2 regions of the Fictibacillus sp. KU28468 genome follow, and region 2 is predicted to be linked to the other one. Evidence: riboswitches for the same ligand, from Rfam matches in the RefSeq annotation. Region 2 holds a riboswitch; the other holds the start of a gene.
The links. A riboswitch is a leader RNA that binds a small molecule or an ion and turns the genes downstream of it on or off. The one in region 2 is predicted to bind lysine.

Region 1 (8,133 bases), 2.0 Mb from region 2:
AGCGGATGGCTTCAATCAGGTTGGCTTCAATTAACACTTGCTTTCTGCCGCCAACATGCACTTCTGCAGAAAAACCGTAATCGTCATCATACAAAAGTTCGACTTGAACATCTTGAGCCTCTACTTCTTTTTTATGAGCATGGAACAAACAAAGCGCATTAATGATGTCCTGCTCGTACAGCATTATCTGTTCCATCGGTCATCCTTTGGTTTACGGCTGTTTCTTAAGTTCGCAAAGATCCTCGTAATGAGGGAAATGATAACAAGAACCGCGATGATATTAATCATTAACCCAAGGAATGAACCAAATGCACCCATGTTGCCTAACAGTCCCCCGAAAAGCATACCGGCGATACCGCCATAGATCAGACCTTTCATGAAGCCGCCTTTTTTAGCTTTTGCAGAATAACTCTTATTGTTGCCAAAGAAACTTTTTTGCCTGTTCGGCTGCTGGCTCTTATTTGAGAAAAATGAGGAGCCTCCGCTTTTACCGCCAGAGTTAAAGGATTTTACCCCTGAGCGATAGCCTTTCGCACTTACCGTTTGTGACTGGTCATGGAACACAATGTCCTTCACCGGCATCAGCACAAACGTCAAAACCATGGTAGCCGCAATAATCTTTTTTAGCATTCACTATTCCTTCTTCCATTTAGTAATCTTTAAACATCTCAACTCTTACCTATACGAAAAGGATAACAAAAAGTTTCAAATAAAACCAAAATTATATGGATCTATTCCAAATACGAACTTAATAATGTTTAAAATAAGGAAAAAAGACATTAGGGGGATGTTAGATGCTCGACGATCCAACAGGCGATTTCATGTCTAATTTTGTTCCTATTTTTATTGGAATTATTGCTATTATCGTTATTTCAACTATTGTTATTTCCATTGTAAAAGGTGCCGCTCAATGGAGCCATAACAATAACTCACCCGTATCAAACAAAAAATCCAAGGTAATTACGAAACGAACCGATATCCAAGGCGGCGGAGAAACCCGTGCCTATAACCATTACTATGTAACGTTCCAGCTGGAAGAAGGAGAAAGAATAGAGCTTAAGGTTAAAGGTGATGAATATGGTATGCTGGTAGAAGGAGATACCGGGGAACTCAGCTTTCAGGGTACAAGGTATCTTGGATTTGATCGAAGCATTCAGTCGGAGATCAACTGACGATTGGAGGATCTATTGTGCAAACCTACGCACTTATAGGATTTGTCTTCGGACTAATGGGATTTGTTACGGCAATGAATGCAGCTAAAAAAATAAAGCAGCTGGAAAAGAAAGTCTCTGATTTAGAAAAACAAATCAAAAAGTAATAAAGAGCTTGGATTCCTCCAGGCTCTTTTCTTTTGTATTAAAGCGACTTTCGATAGTGCGATACAGAACAGCCATATCTCTTTTTAAACGATCGTTCAAATGTCGTTAAGCTGCCGAACCCCACGGCAAATCCAATCGTTGTAATATCCAGCGCAGTTGTACGCAAAAGATCTATAGCCCTTTCCAGCCTGACTTTTGTAACATACTGGCCGGGGGTGCAGCCTGCAGCCTCTTTAAACGTTCGTATAAAATGATACTTGCTCAGCCTGGATGCTTTAGCCAATTCCTCCAGTGACAGTTCACTGGCATAGTGTTCATGGATAAAGGAGAGGACGGTTTTTATCAACGGCTGATCATTCAGCGTAATTTCTTTTCGCCACTTTTCGCTATGCGACCCTTTCTGTATGGAAAGCAAGGTATCTGCCAGCGCCCACTCCAATTCTTCCAACTTGAACAACTTCTTTCTTCTCAATTACAAACAAAATAAGCAAACCGATGTAAGCAGGAGTCAGTAAAAAAGACTTCTGCTTTTTTGTTCATTTAAGTGGTTGCTGTATAATGGAAGATGTAACATTTTCAATGCTAAAGGAAATTTTAAGAATGAAAGTGAAGTTTTTACCCCTGGCTTTACTGCTTCTCTTTAGTACAAGCGGGTGTGCTCTAACACCTTCTCATGACGCGATTCAGAAAGATAACCTTCAGGATGCTTCATTGGATTTTGAATCGAATGACGTTAAACCCTTTTTACAGCGTATTAAACCGTTGATGAGCGGGGGATTCTCCGATACCGAGATTAACCCGGGACAAAGCCGAATTAAAAAAATGAAGTTCAACGATGAAAAAGAAGTGGGCCGCTTCATAGTTGACTATAAAAACAAAAAACTCTTTTCTAAAAGATTGTTGCTTTGGGAACATTTTTGTAAAGAGCCTTCATTGACAAGTTGATTGGAGTGCAAGGTGCGAGACTCCTCGAAAATGAATTTCACATTTTCTTCGTGCGATATAACGCTGCCGCAGCCTTCCTTGTCCTGCGTGAGCAGCGGGACAGGTGAGACCCACAGGCGCCATGCGCCGGGAAAGTAGGCGCTGGCGCCGGTAAGGCTCACCGCACGCCCCGCGAAAGTAGGCGTTTATGCCGGTAAAAGCGAGCAGCCTGAAACGGAAATCAACCACCCCTAAGAGCAACAAAGGTTACGAAAACAGCCAAACAAAAAGACGGCTTTCATCATTGTTGCTTAGATTGGCAGTCCTGGTGAGCCTGGAATAGATATCTACACCAATGCAGACCTGGCCGACCACATTCAAAGCAAGATGAATGTCTTTGCTGATGAAATTGAAGCTGAGAGTTAATGTTCTATAAGAATATACAATAGGAGAATCTATTAAATGATTGAAGTAGATGATGCAGGAAATGGATGCCCCATATTAGGAGAAGTGTTCGCAGCCAGAAGAATAGAAACCGGAGAACAAGCGGCTGTCTATGTCCCGCTCCCCTCTGAAACATCATTAAAAACCTCTAAAGAAGAGTACATTATGTCTCTTCTCACCCAGTTAAATGTTCCAAAAGATGAAGCCGTGCTGCTCTGCAGAGGAAATACACTGAATGGATTCGAGCGTCAGTTGCAGCATAAAGGTTTTGATGTGAAGCGCGGGAAGATCTCCGAGGAAACCGATAAGATTGCTGAAAACTTCTTTATGGAACGGCTTTATGACATCGGATTTCCGCAAGATCTTTCACTGTCCAACCGTGAATATCGCGAGTTCTACCAGATGGTGAAAATATGGTATATCTCTCTTTACCACGGGAACAAAAATCTTTTCAAATCGAAGCGCAAAAGAAATGTAAAAACACGTGGGTACATGCATAACCCTGTTTACCATTTTCCGAATGTGCTTAGAGAGTTGTTTTACTAATTAGTAAAACAACTTCCATTTGGTAACAACTTCCAAAGAGACCCTGCTCAATATTGAGCTTGGCCTCTTTGCTTCGCTACAGGTTACTCTCGGAACCCCTATATGCTCCTGCGTTCTCTATTTTCGCTGCCATTCTCCTTCACTTGACGTAAGTGTTAATTTATATGTTTTGCGTTTAGAAGACGATACCTTTTTCACTAAAAAAGCAGGAACCCCGAAAGGCTCCTGCTTCTCTTATTTCTTATTCAAAATCACACTCTTTAAGTGGTACGACTTTTGTTTTGTGTTTGAATTTATAGCCTAACCAAACAGCCAGGAAGATCGGAATCCCAATGTATGAAACAAGGGCTCCTTTCCAATCGATGCTTCCGCCTGTAAAGGCAGAATAGTTTTGACCAAGGATAACGACAAAACAGAGAGCGAAAGCAAAGATCGGACCGATTGGGAACCATTTTGCCAAGTATGGCAGTTCTTTTAAATTCCGCCCCTGTGCCACATACGCTCTTCTGAATCGGTAATGGCTGATCGCAATTCCGAGCCAGGCGATAAAGCCGGACATCCCGGAAGCATTCAGCAGCCATGTGTAGATGACGCCGTCACCGAACAGTGAAGCAAAGAAAGCTACAGCTCCAACAGCGGCTGTGACAATTAGGGCTGGAACCGGTACACCGCGGGAATCCAGCTTCGCCAGAAACTTAGGTGCCTTTCCGTCTCGTGCCATATCCCAAAGCATACGGGTCGATGCATACATACCGGAGTTGCCGGCAGACAATACTGCTGTTAAGATGATCGCGTTCATAACGGAAGCCGCAAACGCAATTCCTGCTTTATCAAAGACAAGTGTGAATGGACTTACAGTAATATCGCTGCTTGCCAATCGGCTGTCTGTGTAGGGAATGATTAAAGAAATGACCAAGATTGCCAGAACATAGAACAAAAGGATACGCCAGAACACACTTTTGATCGCTTTCGGGATGTTCTTTTTCGGATCTTCTGTTTCTCCTGCCGCAACCCCTAACAGTTCTGTTCCCTGAAAGGAGAAACCTGCAGCCATAAATACGCCAAGCGTCGTAAAGAATCCGCCGTGGAACGGTGCGTCAGCGATCGTAAAGTTCTTAAATCCGATCGGATCTCCGCCTAAAATGCCGAAGATCATAAGTGTTCCTAAGATCAAGAAGATGATGACCGTAATGACTTTGATCAGCGAGAACCAATATTCTGCTTCACCAAACCCTTTTACTGATAAATAATTTAATAAGAACATAATGCCTAGGAACAGTGCACTCCAGATAAAAGAAGGGGTATCTGGAAACCAAAATTTCATGATTAATGTTACGGCAGCAAGTTCAGCTGCAATGGTGATTGCCCAGTTGTACCAATAGTTCCAGCCGAGCGCGAATCCTAGTGATGGATCCACAAATTTTGAAGCATACGTGCTGAATGAACCCGCAACCGGCATGTAAGACGCCATTTCTGCAAGGCTTGTCATTAAGAAGAACACCATGATTCCAATCGCTACATATGAAAACAGAACGCCGCCTGGTCCTGCAGTATGAATGGATCCTCCGCTTGCTAAAAATAATCCTGTTCCGATCGTTCCCCCAAGAGAGATCATCGTTAAATGGCGGGATTTCAGTCCCCGCTTTAATTCATTGTCCGCGTTTGGCGACTGCGGTTGTGATGGATTCTGTGCTGTGTTTCGCATAAAAAAACTCCTTTTCGATTTAGGAAGGAGTGGGAATTAAAAAAAGCCGCCAAGCATTGGGCGACGATTATTATTAATCCGCATCATGCCTTCCGTAAGATAGCGCATCCCACCCACCGGTTATTCGTGGGTGTGACAGTGCTGTTCCTGTTCGAATACAGCCCCAATTCATACTTCCAGAGTTAAGCACAAATTTCGGCAGCTTTTCCTTTCACACGGAGTCTATGATGTCCTCTGCATCTCGTACGTCCTACTTATAAAAGCCGCGACCTCTACCTCATCGGATTGATGAGGATTTTTTAATATCAAGTTAGTTAACGCTAAAAGTTATTATAAAACAGCGCTGTTGTTCCTTCAACTGTTTTTTGTTGCCAGCTTTTTACTTTTGATTTAATGCCCTCTTTATATCATTGTTTACCTATCACCTGCGATCGTACGGAAGGGTTCCTTTAAACAATCGTTTAAAAATAAACCCGATTGTCCATCATTTCAAGTATAATGAACACTATTCAGGTTATGCTGATTCTGGATAATATAAAAAATCGAGGTTCCTACATGAATAATAGAAGTTTTAACGATTATCGTATAAGCGATGAAATAAAACGAGCACTTACAGTGTTGAAATATGAAACTCCGACTGAGGTTCAGACTGAAGTCATACCATTAGCTCTGGAAAAGCAAGATCTGGTCGTAAAATCCCAAACAGGCAGCGGAAAAACAGCAGCCTTTGGTATTCCAGTATGCGAAATGCTGGAATGGGAAGAAAAACGGCCACAAGCATTAATCCTTACTCCCACTCGCGAGCTCGCTGTTCAAGTTCGTGAAGACCTGACCAACATTGGAAGGTTCAAGCGGATTAAAGCTGTTGCTGTATATGGTAAAGAGCCTTTTGCGAAACAAAAAGAAGAATTGAAACAAAAAACGCATGTCGTCGTCGGTACACCGGGACGCGTCATGGACCATATCGAACGTGAAACCCTGGTCTTGGACCAAATCAAGTACCTGATCATTGATGAAGCAGATGAAATGCTGAATATGGGCTTTATTGATGAAGTCAAAAAGATTATTAAACAGCTTCCTTCAAACAGAGTGACCATGGTCTTTTCTGCAACATTGCCAAAAGATATCGAAAATCTCTGCCATCAATATATGAAGGATCCAGCAAAAATCGAAATAGCTTCTGCCGGGATGACGACAGATACGATCGAGCATTCTTTAATCAACGTTCAGGAAGAGGCGAAGCTTGCTCTTCTGAAAGACGTGACGGTCGTTGAAAACCCGGACAGCTGCATCATTTTCTGCAATACGAAAGAGCACGTCGATACCGTGTATGCAGAGCTCGAAGCCTCTCAGTATTCTGTTGAAAAGCTTCATGGAGGATTGGAACAAGAAGATCGATTCGCAGTGATGGAGGGGTTCAAGATCGGGAATTTCCGTTACCTTGTCGCCACGGATGTGGCTGCGAGAGGAATTGATATTGATAATGTAACCCTCGTTATCAACTATGACGTTCCTATAGAAAAAGAGAGCTATGTCCACCGTACAGGAAGAACTGGCCGGGCCGGCAAAAAAGGAAGAGCCATTACGTTTGCATTGCCTTATGAAGGAAAATATCTTAGAGCCATCGAAAGATACATCGGCTTTGAGATCGATGAAGCGGAAGCACCGACAAAACAAGAAGTGGCTAAAATGCAGCGGGCTTTTGAAGAAAAGCTCAGCGGGCGCCGAGTCGTGAGAAATAATAAAACGGCCCGAATCAACCAGGATATTACGAAACTCCACTTCAGCGGCGGGAAAAACAAGAAGATCCGAGCGGTCGATTTCGTTGGAACCATCGCAAAAATCCCTGGAGTCTCAGCAGATGATATCGGCATTATCACCATCCAGGAGAATTGGTCCTATGTTGATATTCTTAACGGAAAAGGCTCACTTGTCCTGCAAGCCATGGAAAATACCACAGTTAAAGGCAAGAAACTGAAGGTCAGCAAGGCGAAAAAGTAAATAATCCTTCTGGTAACCAAAAGAGCACGGCTGCATTTTTCTCAGCCAGTGCTCTTTTTTTCTATCGATCCAGATTATATGAAGAAAGAGACCTGACCTAATGACCAGCCTCTTTAAACGATCGTTTAAATCATTGATATCTTATTCCACAACCACCGAAACCGCACTATACACCAACAAAAGGGCCATCACCACATTGAATGCTCTTCTGTATTTTGATAAAAAGACTTGAAACATGGAACCGAACAGACTCCAGCTAAACGTAGCCAGGAAGCCGATAAACGCTAGAAATAATGAAATCAGCAGCAGGCTGGCATTGGAATGGTAAAAGGGAATCACAAACGTGGAAATGACAGTCAAGCCATATAAGAGGCCTTTTGGATTTACAAACTGAAGCAGCATGCCTGCTTTAAAACTGTTGTTCTTGTCTTCTCGTTCGCTGTTTTTAGTCTTGCTTTTGCTGGTTAACACCTTATAAGCCAGATACAGCATATAGACCGCACCCAGGATCGTCATCGCAAACTCGATCTTTGGTATGAAGTTCCTCAGCCAAAGATTAAAGTAGCTGCTCAGCATGATGATGATAAAGAATCCAGCTCCAACTCCAATACAGAATCTGAGGGTTCGCTTCAAACCGTATTGGTTGGCAAACAGCATCGCCATAATGTTATTCGGACCTGGAGTGAAGCTTGTAACAAACACGTACAACAAAAAAGACAAAATGGACATTGTGATTTCCCTCCGTTTCGTATGTTATAATGTCTATATTGAACACTATAACGATTTTCAATATATTGTACAGAACGGTCGCTATATTGTAAATAGGTCTGGAGGTTATTTATGGAGGAAATCCATCTTATCATTGCGAAAAATTTAAAAGCCTTTCGGGAAAACAAAAAATTAAGCCTTGAAAAAGTGGCTGAACTGACCGGTGTAAGCAAAACAATGATCGGACAAATTGAGAGAGGCGAATCCAGCCCTACCATTACGACGATCTGGAAAATCGCCAATGGACTAAAGATCTCGTTTACTGCCCTGATCAATGATCCGCAGCCCGATACGAAAGTAGTCTTGCGAAGCGAAGTACAAGCCTTAACAGGGGACAACGGAAAATACAGAGTATATCCCTACTTTCCATTCCAGGATGACCGCCGATTTGAAATGTATTCCGTCGAGATCGACAAAGGCGGCTTT
Region 2 (8,133 bases):
TTGCAGCCGAAACCACCTTATTTCATTAACTGCTTGAAGGCATTTTTGGTGGGTGGATTCATCTGTATTATAGGTGAAGCCCTTCAGAAGTTTTATATGACCTATTTCAACTTTAATGAACAGACAGCAGGCAATCCAACTGCAGCTACACTGATTCTAATCGCCGCTTTGCTGACAGGCATCGGGGTGTATGACAAGATCGGACAGTTCGGCGGTGCAGGATCAGCTGTCCCGGTTACAGGGTTCGCCAACGCTGTGACCAGCGCAGCGCTTGAACACAAGAGTGAAGGGATTGTACTTGGTATCGCCACGAACTTATTCAAACTGGCGGGCGCTGTTATTGTATTCGGAGCTGTATCAGCCTATATCTTCGGAATGATCAGGTATGCGTTTAAAACACTAATGTAAAGGAACGATGGATATGAAACTGCTCGGAAGGCAAACGTGGAAATTTGGAGAACAGGTCTTTTTAAATTCAACAGGAACAGCTGTAGGCCCAATGGAAAGTGAAGGCCCGCTCGGAGCGATGTTTGATGTAAAGTACAAAGAACTTCATTGTAATGAAAAGAACTGGGAACTCGCAGAGCGCCGTTTGATGGAAGATTCAATCACGAGCTGTCTGAACAAGGCAAAATTGTCAAACGAGGATATTAATTTTTTCCTTGCTGGCGATCTGCTCAATCAGGTTGTAACAGCAAACTATGTGGCAAGAGCGAATGAAATTCCTTTCCTTGGTGTCTTCGGAGCCTGTTCCACTTCGATGGAATCTCTTGCAGTCGGTGCTGCCCTGGTGGATGGGGGCTACGCCAACCGGGTAGTAGCGGCCGTAAGTTCACATAACGCTACAGCTGAACGACAATTCCGGTATCCAACCGAATATGGCGGACAAAAGCCGGATACGGCAACGTTCACGGTGACAGGAGCGGGGGCTGCTCTCGTCAGCAGAGAACCATCATCCATAAAAATAACCGCAGCCACGATTGGAAAAGTAAAAGACTTTGGGATCAAGGATCCTTTTGATATGGGTTCAGCGATGGCGCCTGCAGCAGCAGATACTATCGCGGCTCACCTTAAAGAGACAGGGAATAACCCGGATTACTACGATTTAATCGTAACAGGGGACCTTTCAGCAGTCGGTTCACCGATCGTTAAGATGCTCTTAAGTGAGCAAGGTGTAGATATCTCAAAGAATCACAGAGATTGCGGTCTGATGATGTACCGTCCTGATCAGGAAGTGTTTGCCGGCGGAAGCGGCTGTGCCTGCTCTGCAGTCGTAACATACGGCCACCTTGTAAAAGAACTCCAATCAGGTAATTTGAACCGAATTTTAGTCGTAGCCACTGGTGCACTCCTGAATCCGACGATGATGCAGCAGAAAGAATCCATTCCAACGATTGCTCACGGAGTAGTTCTTGAAAGTACAAAGGAGGTGCTTAAGTAATGGAGTATTTATGGGCATTTTTAGTCGGAGGCGCCATATGTGTAGTCGGCCAGCTCATGATGGATGTGTTTAAATTAACTCCTGCACACGTCACCACCTCCTTTGTTGTCGTTGGAGCAGCGCTGGATGCATTTGGAATTTATGATAATCTTATTAAATTTGCAGGTGCAGGAGCTACTGTTCCGATCACGAGCTTTGGGCATAACCTGCTGCATGGTGCGATGGCATCAGCAGACGATCATGGGTTTATTGGAATAGCCATGGGAATCTTTGAACTGACTTCAGCCGGTATCTCATCTGCCATTCTATTCGGTTTTCTGGTCGCATTAATATTTAAGCCTAAGGGGTGAAAACATTGGGAAAGAAGCGTGTCATCCTCATTACAGACGGAGATTTATATGCTTTGCGAGCAGTAGAGCATGTAGCCAGAAAAATAGGTGGACGCTGTATATCCCAGTCCTGGGGGAACCCTTCGAAAATAAGCGGGCACCAGCTTGTAAGAATGATCATGCAGACGCCCCACGATCCCGTCCTCGTCATGTTCGATGATTGCGGATTCCGCGGCGAAGGCCCGGGAGAACTCGCAATGAGAATTGTGTGCAGCCATCGGGACATCGAGGTGCTCGGCGCAATAGCCGTCGCATCCAAAACCCATCATTCGGAATGGACTAAAGTTCATTTTTCCATCGACCGGTATGGGAGCTTTACAGAATACGGGATTGACAAGAGCGGTGTTCCCGATTTTGAGACAGGCAGGATCAACGGAGATACCGTCTATATACTTGATGAATTGAACCTCCCGATCGTCATCGGTATCGGTGATATCGGAAAGATGGCCGGCCATGACGCAGTGGAAAAAGGAGCCCCGATTACAAGTATGGCGGTTGAAACCATTTTAGAAAGGAGCGGTTATAATGCAGGGATCGAAAGAAAGGAAAAAGACACCAATCAGTAAAAAAATCCAAGAGAACGAACAGCAGCTGAAATCACGGCTGGGCATCGGAATCAGCTTTGATGTGGGTGTCAGGAAACTGCATCTATTAAAAAAAGAAGTCCAGATCTATTATTGCACTGGACTATGTGACAGCCTTTTTATCATTGAGATCATGAGAGAGCTCATGGACATGGACCATGGGCATCGGGCTCCCTCCAATGTAAAAGAAATTCTTCATGAACATCTGTCTCACCAGCAGGTGGAACTGACCGACAATTTGGAGATTGCTATTGACCGCATGCTTTCTGGATTGATTGCCGTCTTTCTTGAAGGGGAAGACCAAGCTTTCATCGTGGATGTCCGTAGCTATCCGGGCAGGCAGCCGGAAGAACCGGATACAGAAAAGGTAGTCCGCGGCTCCCGTGATGGATATACGGAAAATATAATTGTCAATACAGCTCTTACCCGCAGGCGGATCAGGGATGAACGGCTCCGCCACGAAATAATGCAGGTCGGTAAACGATCCAAAACAGACATCTGTATCTGCTATATTGATGACATTGCCGATCCCGGGCTCGTCAACCTTGTCAAAAAAGAATTGCAGAGCATTGACATCGACGGTATTCCAATGGCCGATAAAACGATCGAAGAATTTCTTGTAAAGCAAGGCTGGGATCCTTTTCCGCTCGTCCGTTATACCGAGCGGCCGGATGTCGCTGCACAGCATCTCATGGAGGGGCATGTTCTGATTATTACGGATACAAGCCCATCGGTCATCATTACCCCGACTACTTATTTCCACCATATTCAGCATGCTGAAGAGTTCAGGCAGACCCCGATGGTAGGAGCTTTTATCCGATGGGTCCGTTTCGCAGGGATTATCGCTTCACTTTTACTTGTGCCTCTCTGGTACCTCTATGCCACTCAGGAAAACCTGCTTCCTCCTAATATTGATTTTATCGGTCCGAACAAAACGACGCATATTCCTTTATTTCTGCAGATCCTCTTTGCTGAGATCGGGATAGAAATATTGAGGGTAGCGGCTATCCATACCCCCAGTCCGCTGTCGACGGCCATGGGTTTGATCGCTGCCGTATTGATCGGACAGATCGCGATCGATGTCGGACTGTTTGTTCCAGAAGTTATTCTCTATGTTTCCGTAGCGGCGATCGGCGGTTTCTCGACTCCAAGCTATGAGCTGAGTGTAGCCAATAAGATGCTCCGGCTCCTGCTGCTTATCTTAACTGCCATTTTCCATGTGCCGGGATTTGTAGGTGGGATCACCTTAATAATGCTTTATCTGTGCTCGATGAAGAACTTGAATACCCCTTACTTATGGCCATTTATACCGTTTAACGCAAAAGCCTTCCTGCAGATTGTCATCCGGCTCGCTGTGCCGCTCTCAAAGATCAGGCCAAGCATCGTCCATCCGCAGAACAGCAAAAAACAGCCGACTTCCTAAGAAGTATTGCCGAAAGAAAAAATTTGTGATAAATTTGTTCATAACAATTGGATATGCCTCATTTATATATAATGGGGTAGAGGCGCAAAGCGGATCAGTAGGATGATGGAGTGAATGGACATGAAGAAATCATTTTAAAGGCCAATTTGCCGAAGTGTGAAGATGGTCCATACATCCTCATGCTGGGTCGCTGCCGAACAGACAGCGGACTGTCACTGCATCATGCAGTGGAGAACTATTCCGGCAAATGGGGGTACGGTGTAAGACAGCTAATGTACCTTAATACATTAGCTGTCTTTGTTTTTCGTCGGAACAGAATCTCTAATGGAAAAGCAGAGGGGAGATTTTTTCATGTATTTACATGGTACTAGTTCAATCAATGATGACAATCACTTAACAATCGGCGGGGTTGACACCGTTCAGCTGGCGTGTGAATATGGTACACCGCTTTATATTTATGATGTAGAGCTGATCCGAAAGCGTGCGAGGTCGTTCAAGAAAGCGTTTGAGGAACAAGGGATCAAAGCACAAGTGGCTTATGCAAGCAAAGCGTTCTCATGTTTGGCGCAAGTCCAACTGATGGACGAGGAGGGAATGAGCCTGGATGTTGTATCAGGCGGGGAGCTGTATACCGCTCTTTCAGCTGGTTTCCCGGCGGATCGTATTCATTTTCATGGAAACAACAAAAGTTACCAGGAACTTCAATATGCTCTTCAATCGGAGATCGGATGTTTTGTTGTCGATAACTTTCATGAACTCCGCATGCTCGAAAGCCTTTGCAATCAGCTGAACAAGAACACATCCATCTTGCTGAGGATCACTCCGGGTATTGAAGCTCATACACACGAGTACATCCTGACTGGGCAGGAGGATTCCAAGTTCGGTTTTGACCTTCAGAACGGGCAGGCAGAACAGGCGGTTCTAGAGTCGCTTGAATCACACCGTCTTAACCTCTTGGGCGTTCATTTCCATATCGGTTCACAAATATTTGAGACCACGGGATTTGTTCTGGCAATTCAAAAGCTTTACGAATATCTCGGTAGATGGGATACAGAATTTTCTTTCTTTCCTGAAGTCCTGAACCTCGGAGGCGGATTCGGCATCCGCTATACAGAAGAAGATGAACCGCTCGAACCGAAAGAATACATTGACGCGATGATCCAGGAGATCACCAGGTTATCATCTAGCGCCTCTGTTGCTGTTCCGGAAATTTGGATTGAACCCGGGCGTTCACTGGTCGGAGATGCAGGAACGACCATCTACTCAATCGGATCTCAAAAAGATATACCTTCTGTCCGTCACTATGTGGCTGTCGACGGGGGCATGAGCGATAACATTCGTCCTGCTCTATATCAAGCCCAGTATGAAGCCGCGCTTGCAAACCGTGCCGGTGAAAAAGGGACGAAAAAAGTTTCAATCGCCGGGAAATGCTGTGAATCAGGGGATATGCTGATCTGGGACATCATGCTCCCGGAGACGAAGAGCGGAGACTTGCTTGCTGTCTTCTGCACGGGTGCTTATGGCTATTCCATGTCCAACAACTATAACCGCATACCCCGGCCGGCGGTCGTTTTTGCTGAAAAAGGGGAAGCTCGCCTCGTTGTGAAAAGAGAATCTTATGAAGATCTCTTACGCCTGGATCTTCCTTTAAAGAACGGCGTGTTTGCCGGCAATTAAGATGAGCTTGCGGACCTCGCTGGACTCTGGGCCAAAAAAAGCATAAAATAATGAAGTATGTTGAATTCAGGAGGTTATATCTATGAAAAAAGGTTCTATCGAATTTGAAAACGGCGAAAAAATTTCCATTGAGCTTTTTCCGGAAGAAGCACCGGGGACAGTAGCTAACTTTGAAAAATTAGCAAACGAAGGTTTCTACAATGGGGTAACATTCCATCGTGTAATTCCTGGCTTTGTAGCACAAGGCGGAGATCCGACAGGAACAGGTGCAGGCGGCCCTGGCTATACGATCAAATGCGAAACAGCCGGAAACCCTCACAAACACGTGGCTGGTTCTCTTTCAATGGCACATGCCGGCAAAGACACAGGCGGAAGCCAGTTCTTTATCGTTCATGAGCCGCAGCCGCATTTAAACGGCGTTCATACTGTTTTCGGACAAGTTACCGAAGGCATGGACACGGTTCTTCGAATCAAACAAGGCGATGTAATGAAAGAAGTTAAAGTTTGGGAAGAATAAGAATAGTGAAAACCCCCGGTTTCCCGGGGGTTTTTTTGTGGGATATTCTTGTGGGAAAAGGTTTGAAGTGCGCCGCCCGGCCTCAGCTCTTCTTTTTCATCCGCAGCTGCTTTTGCGCTTCACGTTCTAAAATAACATCACTCCGGTCACGCAGTTTATGCTTGTGCACGATCCTTTCATCCGCCATATCGCTTTCATTGCCCCAAACCGAGCCTTGTTTTTCAATGCAGCGGCAGCACTGGTCCATGAGTGCTTCATCTGCAACAGGAAGATTCAGGTCTGTAAAAGGCTTTCGGCATTCAATCTCATCCAATCTTATCATGAGCCTTTCCAGCAGTGCTGTGCCATCAAGTCCGAGCCTCGTGAGATCCTTTTTATGTGCGGACAGTTTACCGATTGCGCTCTTCATCATTCTGAGTGCTCCAATGTCATTGCCTCTCCGCTGATGGTAGAGTGAGACCGCGACCTGGATCAATCCGACCCAGACGCCGTTTTGCTGACCTTCGCTTTTCCAATGCTCTTCAAGTACTTCATGGCATTCGAAAAAGTCCCTCGATCCGTGGAAGTAGGCAAGGTATTCAATGTATGCTTCTGGGTACATCAATGGCCTCCTGGTTTGCTTTTTACAGTCTATCTTACTAAAAATTTTAAGATGCAAAAAGGAACTGTGTTAAAAATATGGTATAATTCCGGTACAATATTGAATTTGGAAACAGGGGTTACTACTATGAAGTATAGCGTGAAAGTCGATGCATTTGAAGGTCCTCTCGATCTGCTCCTGCATCTGATCACTTCGTACGAGATCGATATATACGATATACCCGTTGCTGCGATTACAGAGCAATATATGAACTATATACATACGATGCAGGAATTAAAATTGGATGTGGCCAGTGAATACCTGGTCATGGCGGCAACGCTTCTCGCCATCAAGAGCAAGATGCTGCTCCCAAAACAGGACGTACAGGATCTTGATCAGCAGATGGAGATTGAGATGGATGAAGATCCCCGGGAAGATCTCGTCCGCAGGCTTATTGAATATCGAAAATTTAAGCAGGCTGCAGTCGGCCTGAAGGAGAAAGAAACGGCCAGAAGCATGATCTTTACAAGGGAGGCTATGGATCTGACGTACTATGAAAACCAAGAAGAAGAAGTCAATCCCGTAGCTAACGTAACGATCTATGATATGCTCGCCGCCATGCAGAAGATTTTTACTAAAAAACTCGAGAAGGCGCCGAGAAAAACAACGATTGAGCGCCAGGAGATCCCGATTGAGACAAGGATGAAGCAGATCATCAATGAGATCCGTTATTCGAGCGGCAGAAAGAAATTTTCCGATCTTTTCACCTCCTCAAACCGGGAACATCTTGTTGTCACTTTTCTGGCTGTGCTGGAATTAATGAAGACGAAAGATGTGACATGTGAGCAAGAAAACAATTTTAGCGAAATTTTTATTTATGCAACAAAGGAGAATGAAGTTTGAGTCAATCAGCAGAACATAAAGCGGTCATTGAAGGGCTAATATTTGTTTCGGGGGAAGAGGGTATTGAAAAAAAGCAGATAGCAGACGTTCTGCAGATCGGCATGGATGCGGCTGAAGAGCTTCTTGATGAGCTGGTCAAAGACTACAAGTCTGATACGAGAGGCATGGAAATCATTGAAATCGCCGGTTCATTCCAGTTTGTTACGAAGCGCGAACATGCCGGCTATTATGAAAGGCTTGTATCTGCTCCCTCCCACTCCAGCCTGTCACAGGCAGCTTTGGAAACACTTGCAATCATCGCCTATAAACAGCCGATCACGAGGGCTGAAATAGAGGAAGTCAGAGGGGTAAAGACTGAAAAGCCGCTGCAGACGCTCTCTTCTAAAGGGCTCATCAAAGAAACAGGCCGTGCAGAAGGAACCGGCCGGGCTATTCTATACGGTACGACAAAGAATTTTCTGGAGCATTTTGGTTTAAAGTCATTGCACGAACTTCCGCCGCTCCCTGAGAAAGTGAACGATCAATCGATTGAAGAGGAAGCGGATCTGTTTTTTTCAAAGTTTCAAGAAACGATGGAATAATGGGAACAGGAGTTGAAGGCCTTGAAAATTAGAGCATG

Region 1: linked by a shared signal. The riboswitch ahead of OKX00_RS20860 (amino acid permease) and the one ahead of lysA (diaminopimelate decarboxylase) in region 2 are both predicted to bind lysine.

The regions. Positions count from the first base shown of each region.
Region 1 covers NZ_CP110666.1:3,940,976-3,949,108, forward strand. Annotated here, with positions in the region: gene OKX00_RS20825 (YxcD family protein) at 1-196, opposite strand, end outside; gene OKX00_RS20830 (hypothetical protein) at 184-630, opposite strand; gene OKX00_RS20835 (DUF2500 domain-containing protein) at 795-1,172, shown strand; gene OKX00_RS20840 (hypothetical protein) at 1,190-1,318, shown strand; gene OKX00_RS20845 (helix-turn-helix domain-containing protein) at 1,357-1,767, opposite strand; gene OKX00_RS20850 (hypothetical protein) at 2,186-2,425, opposite strand; gene OKX00_RS20855 (hypothetical protein) at 2,706-3,233, shown strand; gene OKX00_RS20860 (amino acid permease) at 3,475-4,938, opposite strand; lysine riboswitch at 5,031-5,221, opposite strand; gene OKX00_RS20865 (DEAD/DEAH box helicase) at 5,494-6,939, shown strand; gene OKX00_RS20870 (LysE family transporter) at 7,081-7,668, opposite strand; gene OKX00_RS20875 (helix-turn-helix domain-containing protein) at 7,780-8,133, shown strand, end outside.
Region 2 covers NZ_CP110666.1:1,955,533-1,963,665, forward strand. Annotated here, with positions in the region: gene spoVAC (stage V sporulation protein AC) at 1-408, shown strand, start outside; gene spoVAD (stage V sporulation protein AD) at 422-1,441, shown strand; gene spoVAE (stage V sporulation protein AE) at 1,441-1,791, shown strand; gene OKX00_RS10160 (stage V sporulation protein SpoVABEA) at 1,797-2,396, shown strand; gene OKX00_RS10165 (spore germination protein) at 2,356-3,837, shown strand; lysine riboswitch at 3,907-4,083, shown strand; gene lysA (diaminopimelate decarboxylase) at 4,189-5,514, shown strand; gene OKX00_RS10175 (peptidylprolyl isomerase) at 5,597-6,031, shown strand; gene OKX00_RS10180 (DUF309 domain-containing protein) at 6,114-6,632, opposite strand; gene OKX00_RS10185 (segregation/condensation protein A) at 6,759-7,514, shown strand; gene scpB (SMC-Scp complex subunit ScpB) at 7,511-8,095, shown strand; gene OKX00_RS10195 (hypothetical protein) at 8,117-8,133, shown strand, end outside.